DNA from 2 places in the Catenuloplanes atrovinosus genome. Region 2 is predicted to be linked to the other one. Evidence: riboswitches for the same ligand, from Rfam matches in the RefSeq annotation. Region 2 holds a riboswitch; the other holds the start of a gene.
The links. Region 2 has a riboswitch for thiamine pyrophosphate ahead of J2S41_RS30985 (thiamine phosphate synthase). Riboswitches for the same ligand answer to the same signal wherever they lie in the genome.
Positions count from the first base shown of each region.

Region 1: it holds a riboswitch for thiamine pyrophosphate, as region 2 does, so the genes downstream of both, J2S41_RS26705 (ECF transporter S component) here and J2S41_RS30985 (thiamine phosphate synthase) in region 2, are expected to answer to the same signal.

Region 1 covers NZ_JAVDYB010000001.1:6,031,636-6,039,099, reverse strand. Annotated here, with positions in the region: gene J2S41_RS26715 (energy-coupling factor transporter transmembrane component T family protein) at 1-213, opposite strand, end outside; gene J2S41_RS26710 (ABC transporter ATP-binding protein) at 210-1,601, opposite strand; gene J2S41_RS26705 (ECF transporter S component) at 1,602-2,189, opposite strand; TPP riboswitch at 2,264-2,372, opposite strand; gene J2S41_RS26700 (permease) at 2,524-3,465, shown strand; gene J2S41_RS26695 (TIGR03943 family putative permease subunit) at 3,462-4,187, shown strand; gene J2S41_RS26690 (alpha/beta fold hydrolase) at 4,240-5,052, shown strand; gene J2S41_RS26685 (AAC(3) family N-acetyltransferase) at 5,049-5,837, shown strand; gene J2S41_RS26680 (DUF6328 family protein) at 5,893-6,417, shown strand; gene J2S41_RS26675 (acyl-CoA dehydrogenase family protein) at 6,481-7,464, shown strand, end outside.
Region 2 covers NZ_JAVDYB010000001.1:6,965,255-6,972,718, forward strand. Annotated here, with positions in the region: gene thiD (bifunctional hydroxymethylpyrimidine kinase/phosphomethylpyrimidine kinase) at 1-741, opposite strand, end outside; gene J2S41_RS30965 (thiamine phosphate synthase) at 738-1,325, opposite strand; gene J2S41_RS30970 (thiazole synthase) at 1,415-2,185, opposite strand; gene thiS (sulfur carrier protein ThiS) at 2,191-2,391, opposite strand; gene thiO (glycine oxidase ThiO) at 2,382-3,569, opposite strand; partial or broken gene J2S41_RS30985 (thiamine phosphate synthase) at 3,698-4,375, opposite strand; TPP riboswitch at 4,344-4,452, opposite strand; gene J2S41_RS30990 (Uma2 family endonuclease) at 4,581-5,219, opposite strand; gene J2S41_RS30995 (ABC-F family ATP-binding cassette domain-containing protein) at 5,257-6,933, opposite strand; gene J2S41_RS31000 (class I SAM-dependent methyltransferase) at 6,984-7,464, opposite strand, start outside.

The DNA of each region.
Region 1 (7,464 bases), 930 kb from region 2:
GGTGACCAGCAGGCCGCCGATGCTGAGCAGCAGCGGCGCGGCCCGGCGCAGCAGGGTCAGCGGGCGCACGCCGGCCAGCGGCAGCACGGCCAGCTCGACCGCGATCGCCACGGCCGGCGCGACCGGGTCCAGCGTCACGATCAGCGGCAGCGAGAACAGCAGCGCGGCGGCGAGCTTCGCGGCCGGGTTCCGCCGGGCCAGGACCGGCGTCACGAGCCGGCTCCGAGCGTGGTGACGTCGTCGGCGAGCGCGGTGACGAAGTCGGGGTCGTGGGTGACCGCGACGACCGCGGCGCCGTCGTCGTCGCGCAGCCCGGCGAGCAGGTCGGCCAGCTCGGTCCAGGTGCGACGGTCCTGGCCGAACGTGGGCTCGTCCAGGACCAGCACGGACGGGCCGGCCGCGAGCGCGGTCGCCACGCTCAGCCGCCGCGCCTCGCCGCCGGAGAGCGTGAACGGGTTCGCGCCGGCCAGCCGGGTCAGCCGCAGCCGGTCGAGCAGGCCGTCCACGGTCGCGGTCACCTCCGCGGGCGGGCGGCGCAGGCGGCGCGGGCCGAGCGCGAGCTCGTCCCGGACCGTACCCGCGAGGAACTGGTGCTCCGGGTTCTGGAAGACCGAGCCGATCCGGCCGGCCAGCGCGGCGGCGCGCCACCGGTGCGGCGGACGGGACGCGTCCGGCCCGGCCAGCGCCGGCGCGGCCCGCACCGCGCCCGCGCCCGGGGCGAGCAGGCCGCCGAGCAGCCGGGCCAGCGTGGACTTGCCGGCGCCGTTCGGGCCGAGGACCGCGTGCACGCGCCCGGCGCGTACCGCCAGGTCGGTCTCGGGCAGGCGGCCGGGGACCGCGACGCGCGAGGCGCGCAGCAGCTCGTCGCCGGCCGCGCGGGACGCCCGCCGGGGCGCGATCGGACGGCCGGGCACCCAGATGCCGGCCTCGGCCAGCGTGGCGCCGTGCTCCGCGAAGATCCGGTCCGGCGGGCCGTCCGCCAGCACGCCGCCGCCCGGCGCCAGCACCACCACGCGGCCGACCAGCGGCAGCACCTCGGCCACCCGGTGCTCGACCACGATCAGCGCGGTGTCCGGGGCGAGCGCGCGGGCCAGCGCGTCGCGGATCAGCACGGCGCCGGCCGGGTCCAGGTTCGCGGTCGGCTCGTCGAGCAGCAGCAGGCCGGGCCGCATGGCGAGCACGCCGGCCAGCGCCAGCCGCTGCGCCTCGCCGCCGGAGAGCGCGGCCGTGGACCGGTCCCGGCCGTACCGGAAGCCGGTGCGGGCCAGCGTCTCGTCCACCCGGGGCCAGATCTCGCCCGGCGGCGTGCCCAGGTTCTCCAGCCCGAACGCCACGTCGTCGCCGCTGCGGCTCATCACCAGCTGCGCCTGCGGGTCCTGGAAGAGCAGCCCCGGACGGTCGGCCTTGATCGTGCCCTCGGACTCGCCGGAGTCGGAGGGGAGCAGGCCGGCGAGCGCCGCCAGCAGTGTCGACTTGCCGGCGCCCGAGGCACCGAGCAGCAGCACGCGCTCGCCGGCCTCCACGGTCAGGTCCAGGCCGCGCACGGCCCAGTCCCGCCGGCCGGCGAACCGCCACCCGAAGCCCCGGACGTCGGCCCGCATCTAGACCGGGGCCCGGTCGCGGCCGGACGGGAACCGGTCCAGCACGCCGGTGGCGGCCAGCGCGCGGGTCAGCGCCCAGCCGCCGGCGCCCGCGATCACGGCCGCGCTCAGCGCGGTGATCACGATCATCGGGACCCGGAACGCCCACAGCTCGTTCGCGGCGTAGTAGACGAACGTGTCCCACAGCCCGGCCGCGAGCCCGGCCAGCAGCCCGGACAGCACCGCGACCGGCAGCCGGAACGAGCGGTAGCCGGTCGCCAGGAACGCCAGCTCCGCGCCGAACCCCTGGAGCAGGCCCTGCGGGATCACCGTGGTGCCCCAGGCGTTGCCGAGCAGTGCGGAGATGATCGCGGCCAGCGTCTCCGCGTAGAGCGCGGCGCCGGGCTTACGGATGATCAGCCCGGCCAGTACGCCGGGGACGAGCCAGACGCCGTAGATCACCGCGTGTACGGGCGGGAAGAACGCGAACGCCGCGTCCGTGGCGCCCCACAGCAGGTTCCACGCCCAGAAGACCACGCCGAACGCGGCGGCGATCACCGAGGCGACGACGATGTCGACGGTGCGCCATCTGTTGGAAGAGTTGCTCATGACGGTATGCCCCCTGAACACGATGGGGGGAAGACGCGCGCCACGGGCCCGGTGGACGGACTCGTGGCGCGGCGATGAGGTGACGACCGAACTCCCTGCGCTGGCATTACCCAGATCAGGTGGTTGAGGGTCTGCGGCGACTCTGCCGCACTCTCAGCGCTGTGCGCTCCCCTGTCGGATGTGAAGTTGTCTCCCGACGCTACCTCAGGGTGAGCGGGGGGTTCCGGCTAGGGTTGTGGGTGTGACGCAGACCTTCTCGGGCGACGAGATCGACTGGGCGGCCCCGCCGCCACCCGATCCCAAACCGCCGCGCCGGAAGTGGCTCGGCGACCGGATCGGGTCGGTCGAGGTGCTCGCCGTCCTGCTCGTGTTGCTGGTGATCTTCCGCAACCCACTCGGTGGCCTGATCTCCGCACCGATCCTGCAGACCTGGACCACGGTCTTCGTCTCGGTGATGGTGCAGGCCGTGCCGTTCCTGGTCTTCGGCGTGCTGCTGTCCGCGGTGATCGCGGTGTTCGTCCCGCGCTCGTTCTGGGCGAAGGCGCTGCCCCGGCACCCGGCGCTGGCGGTCCCGGTGGCCAGCGCGGCCGGCGTGGTGCTGCCCGGCTGCGAGTGCGGGTCGGTGCCGATCGCCGGGTCGCTGATCCGGCGCGGCGTCACCCCGGCCGCCGCGCTCGCGTTCCTGCTGGCCGCGCCCGCGATCAACCCGATCGTGCTGGCCGCGACCGCGGTCGCGTTCCCGAACAATCCGGAGATGGTGGTGGCTCGCGCCGCCGCGAGCCTGATCGTGGCGATGCTGATGGGCTGGCTCTGGCTGCGCGTCGGCAAGGCCGAGTGGATCAAGCTGCCACACCGCCCGGACCTGGAGGGCGTCTCCAAGATGCAGGCGTTCTGGGCCGCGGCCCGGCACGACATCACGCACGCGGGCGGCTTCCTGGTGGTCGGCGCCGCCGCGGCCGCCACGATCAACGTGGTGGTGCCGGAGGCGTGGCTGCAGACCCTGGCCGAGCAGCCGGTGCTGGCCGTGCTCGCGCTGGCCGTGCTCGCCGTGCTGCTGTCCATCTGCTCCGAGGCGGACGCGTTCGTGGCCGCCTCGCTGTCCCAGTTCTCGCTCACCGCGCGACTGGCGTTCCTGGTGGTCGGCCCGATGGTCGACCTCAAGCTGATCTCGATGCAGATCGGTGTCTTCGGGCGCCGCTTCGCCACCCGGTTCGCGCCGGCGACGTTCGTGGCGGCGGTGCTGGTGGCTTCCGGCATGGGGTGGGTGCTGTTGTGAACCGGCAGGCTCAAGCGGTGATCATGCTGCTGTTCGGCGGCGCGATCCTGAAGGCGTCGATCGGCGACCTCTATCTGAGGTACGTCAAGGAGGCGCTGCAACCGTTCCTGATCGCCTCGGCGCTGCTGCTCATCGCGGCCGGCGTGATGACGCTCTGGTACGACCTGCGCCCGTCCCGCGCCGAGGTCCACGATCACGACCACGGTGACGGCCACGCGCACCACGAGCCGCGCGTCGGCTGGCTGCTGATCCTGCCGGTGCTCGGGCTGCTGCTGGTGGCGCCGCCCGCGCTCGGGGCGTACGCGGCCGGTCAGTCCGGCACCGCGCTCGCCGGCCGGCAGGCCGAGTCCGACTACCCGCCGCTGCCCGAGGGCGACCCGGTCGAGATCACCATGCTCGACTACGCCTCCCGCGCGGTCTTCGACGAGGGGCGCTCGCTGACCGACCGCCGGCTGCTGCTGACCGGCTTCGTCACGCAGGGCCCGGACGGGCAGCCCATGCTGGCGCGCATGATCCTCAGCTGCTGCGCCGCCGACGGCCGGCCGATCAAGGTCGGGCTGAGCGGCAACGTGCCGGCGAACGTGCCCTCGGACACCTGGATCGAGGTCACCGGGGCGTACACCGCACAGACGGCCAAGGACCCGGTCAACGAGGCGACGGTGCCATACCTGGAGGTCGAGACGTGGCAGGAGATTCCGGCCCCGAAGCAGCAGTACGAATGAGTGTTTCTCCACCACTCCCAAGCGGGCCGCCCCCGGAACGGCAGGTCGAGAAATGCTCATAGCGGCTCGCGGGCTGACGTTCGACGTGTTCGCCGGCGGGCCGGCCGACGGCGAGCCGATCCTGCTGCTGCACGGCTTCCCGCAGCACAGCGCGGAGTGGGACCTGGTGGTGCCGCACCTGCACGCGGCCGGGATGCGGACGTACGCGCTGGACCAGCGCGGATACTCGCCCGGCGCGCGGCCGTCCGGCGCCGCGGCGTACCGGATCGACGAGCTGGTCGCGGACGCGGTGGCGGTGCTGGACGCGCTCGGCCTGGAGTCCGCGCACGTCTGCGGGCACGACTGGGGCGCGGCCGTGGCCTGGGCGCTGGCCGGCGAACACCCGGACCGGGTGCGCACGCTCACCGCGGTCTCCGTGCCCCACCCGCACGCGTTCGCCTGGGCGGTGCGCAACGACCGTGACCAGCGCCGGCGCTCCGCGTACATGCTGCTGTTCCGGCGGCGGTTCCTGGCCGAGGCGGTGCTGCTCGCGTTCGGCGCCCGCGCGCTGCGCGGCATGCTGATCGCCGCGCGCGCCGACCGGTACGTCTCCCGCATGCGCGAGCGCGGCGCGCTGACCGCGGCGCTGAACTGGTACCGGGCGCAGAGCACGCTCCGCACCCCGCCGATCGACGTGCCCACCGCGCTGGTCTGGAGCGACCGCGACCCCGCGCTCGGCCGCACCGGCGCGGAACGCACCGCGCGGTACGTGCGCGCGGACTACCGGTTCGTCGAGCTGCCCGGCGTCGACCACTGGATTCCGGAGCGGGCGCCCCGGGAATTGGCCGACGCGATCCTGACCAGGGCCGGTATCGTCCCGAAGTGATCTCACTGCTGCCGCCGACCCGGTCCTCGCTGGCCGCGGACCTGGCCGCGCTCGGCGTCCGTCCCGGCGGCGTCCTGCTGGTGCACTGCTCGCTGCGTGCGATCGGCTGGGTGTGCGGCGGCGCGGAGGCGGTGGTGCTGGCGCTGCGCGACGTGCTCGGCCCGGACGGCACGCTGGTCGTCCCCACGCACACGCCGGTGAACTCGGACCCGGCCCGCTGGGCCGCGCCGCCGGTGCCGGTGGAGTGGTGGGACGTGATCCGCGCCGAGACGCCCGCGTTCGACCCGGCGCGCACGCCGAGCCGGGCCATGGGCGCGGTCGCGGAGCAGGTGCGCACCTGGCCGGGCGCGCGCCGCAGCGACCACCCGCAGGTGTCGTTCGCCGCGCTCGGGCCGCGCGCCGCGGAGATCACGGCCGGGCACGCGCTCGATGACGGGCTCGGCGAGACCTCGCCGCTGGGCGGGCTCTACCGGCTCGGCGCGGACGTGCTGATGCTCGGCACCGGCTGGGACACGTGCACCGCGTTCCACCTTGCCGAGTACCGCTGGGGTGCCGCGCCCCGGCACACCGAGGGCGGCGCGGTTCGCGGCCCGGACGGCGCGCGCACGTGGGCGACCTGGGAGGACGTGGCGTTCGACGAGTCCGATTTCGAGCTGATCGGCGCTGATCTCGCCGAGTTCGTCCCGGTCCGCACCGGGCCGGCCGGCACCGGGACCGGCACGCTCGCCGCGCTGCCCGCCGTCGTCGACTTCGCCGCTCGCTGGCTGCCGCTTCACCGGGTTTGATCTTCATTCCGCAGGGGCATCCACAGAGCCCTGATGGAACGTACGGAGGGCGGGCATGGCGCACAGCAAGGAGACCGAGAAGCAGCGTTGGGACCGCAATTTCGCGGATCTGCTCCAGGAGCTGCGGGTGGCGCAGACCGGCGTGCAGATCCTCTTCGCGTTCCTGCTGACGCTGCCGTTCGCCTCCGGGTTCGGGCAGACCACGCAGCTCCAGAAGGACGTCTACCTGGTCGCGCTGGTCGCCGCCGCGTTCGCCACCGCGATGATCATCTCGCCGGTCGCGTTCCACCGGGCGCTGTTCCGCCAGGGCCGCAAGCCTGAACTGGTCCGGTTCGCGCACCGGATGGCCACCGGCGGGCTCGCGTTCATGCTGATCGCGATGGTCAGCTCCGTCTTCGTGATAACCGACTTCCTGCTCAACGTCACCTGGGCGATCGTGCTCACCGTCGTCACCGGACTGTGGTTCGCCACGTTCTGGGCGTTCCTGCCCTGGTCGCGGCGCGCGTGGGCGGACGATGACGACGATGACGTCGCCTATGCGGAGGAGAAGAGGGAGCCGGCGCTGCCCAACCCGCGCTGACAGCGGGTAGCGTCTTGTCCAGGAGGGTACGGCGCGCGCCCGTACCGTGTCAGGGGTTAAGCCGTGACGACCACAGAGCGCAACACGCCCGCCGGCCAGGGCGCCGACGTCACCGCGCGTGAGGCCCGCCGGGTCGCGGAGGAGGCCCGCACCCAGGACTGGGACCGGCCCAGCTTCGCCCGGGAGTTGTTCCTCGGCCGGTTCCGCCTCGACCTGATCGACCCGTGGCCGGACGACGACCCGGCCCGGGCCGGCGACGCCGCGGAGTTCCTCGGCCGGCTGGAGGCGTTCCTGCGCGCCGAGGTGGATGCGGAGCGCATCGAGCGGGAGGGACGCATCCCGGACGAGGTCTTCCAGGGCCTCGCCGCGCTCGGCGCCTTCGGCATGAAGATCGATTCCCGGTACGGCGGGCTCGGCCTCTCCCACCTGCACTACTGCCGCGCGCTCACCCTGGTCGGGTCCGTCAGCCCGGCGCTGGCCGCGCTGCTGTCCGCGCATCAGTCGATCGGCGTACCGCAGCCGCTCAAGCTCTTCGGCACGGACGCGCAGAAGCGCGCGTTCCTGCCCCGGCTCGCCGCCGGCGAGGTGTCCGCGTTCCTGCTCACCGAGCCGGACTCCGGCTCCGACCCGGCCCGGCTGCGCACCACGGCCACGCCGGTCGAGGGCGGCTACCGCCTCAACGGCATCAAGCTCTGGGCCACCAACGGTACGATCGCGTCGCTGCTGGTCGTGATGGCACGCGTGCCGGACGCCGGGATCACCGCGTTCGTGGTCGAGGCGGACAGCGACGGCATCACGGTCGAGCGCCGCAACGAGTTCCTCGGCCTGCGCGGCCTGGAGAACAGCGTCACCCGCTTCCACGACGTCTTCGTCCCCGACCGCAACGTGGTCGGCGGCGTCGGCAAGGGACTGAAGATCGCGCTGACCACGCTCAACACCGGCCGGCTCTCGCTGCCCGCGCTGTGTGTCGCCGCCGGGAAGTGGTCGCTGGCAGCCGCGCGCGACTGGTCCGCCGCGCGGGTCCAGTGGGGACAGCCGGTCGGCCGG
Region 2 (7,464 bases):
ACGCGCGCCGGTCAGCGCCGCGGTCACGTACCGCTTCGCGGTCTCCAGCGCGGTGAACAGGTCGTCGCCGTGCGCGAGCCGGGCCGCGACCGCGGCGGAGAACGTGCAGCCGGTGCCGTGGTCGTTGTCGGTCGGCACCCACGGCGAGCGCAGGTGACGGACGTCGTCGCCGGCCCACAGCACGTCGACCGCGTCGCCGTCCTCCTCGCCGCCGGTCACCACCACGTACCGCGCGCCGCCGGCCGCGATCGCCCGCGCGGCCGCGGCCATCTCCGCAGTCGTGGTCACGGAGGTGCCGGTCAGCGCGGACGCCTCGTCCCGGTTCGGCGTGGCCAGCAGCGCGTACGGCAGCACCCGCTCGATCACCGCCAGCGCGCCGAGCCGGTGACCGGAGGTGGCGTACAGCACCGGGTCGAGCACCAGGTTCGGCAGTTGCCCGTCGCGGGCGCGCGCGGCCACCTCGGCCGCCACGTCCGCGCCGCCCAGCATCCCGACCTTGACGGCCGCGACCGCCATGTCGTCCAGCACCGCGTCGATCTGCGCGCCGACCACCGTGGCGGGCAGCGGGTGCACGTCCACGACGCCGCGGGTGTTCTGCGCCGTGATCGCGGTGATCGCCGAGGTGCCGTAGGCGCGCATCGCCGCGAACGCCTTCAGGTCCGCCTGGATGCCGGCGCCGCCGCCCGAGTCGGAGCCCGCGATGGTCAGCGTCACCGGCGGCGTACCCGGTCCGGCGCTCATCGGGCCGGCTCCGCGACCGCGCCGATCAGCGTCGCGACCAGCGCGGCGGGGTCGGGCGCGCGCATCACGGCGCCCATCACGGCCACGCCGGCCGCGCCCGTGTCGACGCAGGCCCGGGCCGCGGCCGCGGTCTCGATCCCGCCGAGGGCGACGACCCGCGCGGCGGTACGGCCGAGGAGCCGGGCCAGCCCGGTCAGGCCGAGCTCCGCGTCGTACCCCGGCTTGGATCTGGTCCGGAAGATCGGCGAGACGGTGACGTAGTCCTCGGTGGTCAGCCGCGCCAGCTCCGCCTCGTCGTGGCACGAGCGCCCGACCAGCGGCAGCACCGGTGGCGGATAGGGACCGGCGGCGGCGAGGTGCACGGCGTCGCCGCCCAGCGGGTCCGGACCGGCCACGATCAGCCGCCCGCCGGCCGGGGCCAGGATCGCCCGCAGTTCGTCCGCCAGCGCCCGCCGGGCATCCGCCGGCAGGTCCTTCTCGCGCAGCAGCACGCGGCGCGCGCCGCCCTCCACCGCCCGCGCGATCGTGCGGACCAGCCCGTGCCGCGCCTGCGCCCGGTCCGTCACCACGATCAACCCGTTCATCGAGCATTCATCACCCTGGCGAAGGGGTCGATGCCCGGCACGACTCGGCCGGCTGGATGTCCTGGGGTGGGGACCAGGTGGAAGAACGCTCACAGGTCCGGCCGCCCCTCGTCCGGCGTGGAGGCGAGCGCGTGGAAGCGGCGCGGAATCCGTCCGGCGTGTGCCGCCAGGTAGCCCGCCTCGACCGCGAGGCGCATCGCCGTGGCCATCCGCTCCGGGTCCTCGGCCCTGGTCACGGCGCTCGCCAGCAGCACCGCGTCGCAGCCGAGCTCCATCGCCAGCGCGGCGTCCGACGCGGTGCCGACGCCCGCGTCCAGGATCACCGGCACGGAGACGGCCTGGCGCAGCAGCCGGATGTGGTGCGGGTTGCCGATGCCCAGGCCGGAGCCGATCGGTGAGCCGGCCGGCATCACGGCCGCGCAGCCCGCGTCCGCGAGCCGACGGGCCAGGATCGGGTCGTCGTTCGTGTACGGCAGCACCGTGAAACCGTCCGCGACCAGCCGTTCCGCGGCCGGTACCAGCTCCACGCCGTCCGGCAGCAGCGTGCGCTCGTCACCGATCACCTCAAGTTTGATCCAGGCGGTGCCGAACGCCTCGCGCGCCAGGTGCGCCAGCTTGACCGCCTCCACCGCGGTACGGCAGCCGGCCGTGTTCGGCAGCAGCCGCACGCCGGTCCGCGCCACCACGTCCAGCAGCCCATCGGAGGCTTTCTGCGCATTTATCCGGCGGAGGGCGACCGTCACCAGCTCCGTGCCCGACGCCTTGATCGCCCGTTCCAGCACGTCGAGGTTCGCCGCGCCGCCGGTCCCCAGGATCAGCCGTGAGCCGAAGCGCTCGCCGCCCACCACGAATCCGTCCATCGTCCTCACCCGCCCTGCGCCGCACTGAGCACCTCGATGCGGTCGCCGTCGGACAGCGGCGTCTCCGCCCACCGCCCGCGCGGCACCACCTCACCGTTGACCGCGACCGCCACGCCGCTGCTCCGGCCGCTCAGCTCCGCCACCGCGTCCGCGACCGTCAGCCGCTCGGCCAGGTCGCGCTCGTCACCGTTCACCGTCACGCGCACGCCGGCGCCCTCCGTTCCGAGAATCTCTCCGCCGCGAACGCCGCCGGCGGGGCCGTACCGTCCAGCAGCAGCGCCGTGATCAGGTCCGCGGTCACCGGCGTGAGCAGGATGCCGTGCCGGTAGTGGCCGGTCGCGACCACCACCTCGCGGCTCGCCGCCGTCCACCGCCCCAGGATCGGCCGGTTGTCCGGCGAGCCCGGCCGCGCGCCGGACTGCGCCTCCACCAGCGCGTACTCCTCGATCTCCGGGACCAGCTCGGCCGCCGCGCGCAGCAGGTGCAGCACCGCACCCGCGGTCACCGCGCCGTCCGCCCGCTCGTGCGCGGTCGCGCCGACCACCACCTCGCCGGTGCGCCGGGGCACCAGATAGACCTCGTGGCCGTCCGCGTAACCCCTGATCACGTGTGTGAAGCCGGGCTCGCCCGGCGCCCGCAGCCGCAGCACCTCGCCGCGCACCGGCCGCACCGGCAGCCCGGTCAGCGCCGCCGCACCGCACCCGGCCGCGACCACCACCCGGTCCGCGTAGACCTCGCACACGTCCGCGACCCGCCGCCGCACGAACCGCACGCCCGCCCGCGAGGCCGCGACCCGCAGCGCCGCCGTCATCCGGCGCGGATCCACCTGATGGTCGTCCGGGATCAGCGCGCCGCCCCGCACCCTCGGACTCAGCACCGGCTCCCGCGCCCGCATCGCCGACGGCGTCAGCGGTTCCACGGCAAGACCGAGTTCCCGCTGGTACGTGACGAGCCGCGTCGCGGTCGCCAGGTCGTCCGCGGTCAGCGCCACCGCGAGCGTCCCCTCGGCCCGGTAGCCGACCTCGGCGCCCGCGGCCGCCTCCAGCTCCGCCGCGAACCCGGGCCAGCGCGCGGCCGAGTCCACCAGCAGCGCGGTCAGCTCCGCCTCCCCGAAGTAGGCCTCGCCGATCGGCGCCAGCATCCCGGCCGCCACCTCCCAGGCCCCGCCCGCCTCCCCGAGCGCGGGCCGCACGCCGGCGCCGCTCGCGTCCCGTCCGGCGCCGGCGGACCTGCGACCGGCGGGGTCGTCGTCCGGCGGGATGGCGTCGTCGTAGACGGCGACGTCGAGGCCGCGCTGGGCGCACCGCCAGGCGATCGACAGCCCGATCGGCCCGCCGCCGACGATGCCGAGGTCGACCCGCCCGGCCCGGCGTCCGGCGCTCATCGCGCCCCGTCCCTCGCCGCTCGCCGCCGGGACCGCTCACCGTCCGTGCGGCCCTCGACGTCCGCGGCCCGGCCGCGTTCCGGCGGGCCCGCCGGGCCGTCGATCCGCGCCCCCGCCACCGCGTCGGCCAGTTCCCGGAGCAGGCCGAGGGTGGCGCGGCCCGGGTCGGCCGCGTCGCTGACCGCGCCGACCACCGCCACGCCGTGCGCGCCCGCGGCGATCAGCTCGGGCACCCGTACCCGCGTGACCCCGGCGATCGCGATCACCGGAACCGGCACCGCGCCCGCGACCGGGGCGAGCCCGCCCGGCCCGAGCGGCGCGGGCAGCCCGCTCTTCGTGGTGGTCGCGTAGCAGGGGCCCACGCCCAGGTAGGACGCGCCGTCCGCGACCGCGGCACGCCCGGTGTCCGCGGCCCGCGCGGTGGCGCCGAGGATCGCGCCCGGCCCGAGCACCCGGCGGGCCGCCGCGACCGGCAGGTCCAGCGCGCCGACGTGCCCGCCCGCCGCGCCCACCGCGAGCGCCACGTGCAGCCGGTCGTTGACCAGGCAGGTCGCGCCCGCCGCCGCGCACAGGTCGCGGACGCGGAGCGCGAGCTGGTACGTGTCCAGATCGGTGGCGTCGTCCTCGACGCGCACCTGCACGACGAGCGGGCCGGTCACCGCCCGGACGTCGTCGCCGGCCGCGGCGTGGGCCGCCAGCGCGGCGCGCACGCAGCCGAGCGGATTCCGCCCGGGCCGGGTGTCGGTGATGAGATGCAGTCGTCCTAGGGTCGAGTCCACATCGTCCACTCCTCCCTGCGCCGGCATGACCCGGATCAGGTTCGACGGTCGGGGGCTGCAGCCCCCCTCTCAGCCCGGTGCACCGGACTCCCGTGGGGTTGTTGTGTTCCGTGGCCGACCATACGCCGACGATTACACAGACGTAAAGTCCCGTGACGCAGCGCTCAAGGCCTTGCTCAGCCGGCCACGGGCGGCCACCATCACGCGCGCGGGACGAGGGACCGCACCGCGATCAGCGTCGAGGGCCCATCAGGACCGCCGGATCCATCTCGACATGGATCATCGTGCGATTGATGTCGATCACGAGCGGAAGCTTGTGCGACCGACCCGCCTCGTAGATATTCGACTCCCACTCACCGTCATCCCCGAGAAGGCTCACCACCACCGCGGGAACGGGCCCGAAATGCTCTTTCCACGCACGCAATTCCAGCCGCCAATAGCATGGAATCCGCGCCTTGGCATAGAGCCTCGACTTCTTCACCCGGTCGTCGGACGAATTGGACGGGGAGACCACCTCGATGACCGAGTGGACCAGTTCCGCCGGAACCCCGCGCGGAAACTCCTCCAGGTCAGCGGTGGTCACCATCAGGTCCGGCACCAGGCCGTCACCATCCGGCATCCGCACCGCCGACGCGGTGATGACCTCGGCATCGTGCGTGAGCAACGGGTCGATCAATCGGCCGAGCCGGTCGGCGGCTCGGTTGTGCTCCGGGGTGGCCGGCGGAGTCACGGTGAGAACACCTTCCAAAACCTCATAACGCAACCCGTCATCGGGCAGCGTAAAAAGCGTGTCCACGGTGAACGGAGGGCGCGGCAGGGAGAAACCACCCCGACCCGACTCCAACGTCACCATGCCGGTCACCTCCCTCACGAGCGCCAGTATCCCACCGCCCACCCGCACGCGGGGGTCAGCGAACGTCCCAGACGGGCTCCACGGTCTCGACCACCTCGCCGTCGCCCTGGAAGAGGATGAACCGGTCGAACGAGCGGGTGAACCAGCGGTCGTGGGTGACCGCGAGGACCGTACCGTCGAAGGCCTTCAAGCCCTCCTCCAGCGCCTCGGCCGAGGCCAGGTCGAGGTTGTCGGTCGGCTCGTCGAGCAGCAGCAGCGTGGCGCCGGAGAGCTCGAGCAGCAGCACCAGGAAGCGCGCCTGCTGGCCGCCGGAGAGCGTGCCGAAGAGCTGATCGCCCTGCCCGGCCAGCTCGTACCGGTTGAGCACCCGCATCGCGCCGTGCCGGTCCAGGCCGGAGCGGTGCTCGTCGCCGCGCCACAGGATCTCGACCAGCGTCCGGTCGCGCAGCTCGGGGCGGTCGTGCGTCTGCGAGAAGTGGCCGGGCCGCACCCGCGCGCCGAGCCGCGCCACGCCCTCGTGCGCGACCGGCTCCAGCACCACGCCGGAGATCGGCTTGCTCTCCGGCTCCGGGTCGGTGCCGCCGCGCGCCAGCAGGCGCAGGAAGTGCGACTTGCCGGTGCCGTTCGCGCCGAGCACGGCGACCCGGTCGCCGTACCAGACCTCCAGGTCGAACGGGTACGTCAGCCCGTCCAGCTCCAGCTGCTCGCAGATGATCGCGCGCTTGCCGGTGCGCCCGCCGCCCAGGCGCATGCTGATCTCCTGGTCCTTCGGCGGCAGCGGCGGCGCGCCGGCCTCCTCGAACTTCCGCAGCCGGGTCTGCGCCGCCTGATAGCGGGACGCCAGGCCGTCGTTGTACGCAGCCTTGTTCTTCAGCGTGAACACCAGCTCGCGCAGCTTGGCGTGCTCCTCGTCCCAGCGCCGCCGCGCCTCCTCCATCCGCTCGTGCCGGGCGCCGCGGGCGGCGTGCCAGCTGGCGAACCCGCCCGGATGCGTCCACGCGCCGCCGCCCTCGACCGCCACCACCCGGTCCGCGGTCTGGGCCAGCAGCTCGCGGTCGTGCGACACGTACAGCACGGACTTTCCGGACTCGCGCAGCCGCGCCTCCAGCCAGCGCTTCCCGGGTACGTCCAGGAAGTTGTCCGGCTCGTCCAGCAGCAGCACCTCGTCCGTGCCGCGCAGCAGCAGCTCCAGCGCGAAGCGTTTCTGCTGGCCACCGGAGAGCGTGGCCACCGGCCGGTCCCGGACCCGGTCCCACGGGAGCTTGAGCGCGGCGACGCTGGCGGTGTCGAACGTGACCTCCGCGTCGTACCCGCCGGCCTCGCCCCAGGCGGCCAGCGCGGCGGCGTACCCCATCTGGGTCTTCTCGATCGTGGCGGCGCTCGCGCCGCGCTCCTCGGCGGCCCGCATCGCGGACTCCGCGGCGGTCAGGCGCGCGCCGGCCTCGCGCAGTGCGGGCGGGGACAGCGAGAGCGCCAGGCTCCCGAGCGTGGTCTCGTCCGCGATCATGCCGATGAACTGCCGCATCACGCCGAGCCCGCCGACCCGCGCGATCGCGCCCTCGCGCACGGCCAGGTCCCCGGCGATCATGCGCAGCAGCGTCGTCTTGCCGGCGCCGTTCGGCCCGACCAGCGCGATCTTGGCGCCCTCACCCACGCGGAACGAGACGTCCGCGAAGAGCACCCGCCCGTCCGCCAGCGTATGCCCGACTCCGGCCACGTCCACATATCCCACGGCCGGATAATCACCGATCGGGTACGGCGGGGACCAGCAAATTATTCCGGTCAGGCGGGCCGGCCGACGCGGAGCACCCGGTACCCCTTCTGACTGGCGTGCCGCTCGACCACCCAGCCGCGGTCGACCAGCCACTGGTGCAGCGAGTCGCCGCCCAGGTGCCGCGCGATGACCAGCCACGCGACACCGTTCGGCGCGAGCCGGGGCAGCCAGCGGTCGAGCAGGTCGTGCAGCTCCGCCTTGCCGATCCGGATCGGCGGGTTGCTCCAGATCTGATCGAAGACCACCTCGGCGGGTACGTCGTCCGGGGCGCTCACCGTGACCCGGCGCCCGGCGCCGAGCCGCTCCGCGTTCTCCGCGGTCAGCTCGCGGGCGCGCGCGTTGACGTCCACCGCGTGGACGATCGCGGACGGCGCCTCGGTCGCCAGCACGGCCGTGATCGGGCCGAACCCGCATCCGAGATCGAGGAAGGGTCCCTTTGCACCTGGTTCGGGGAGGTTTGCCTTTTTGAGCAGAACGGCCGTTCCGGGG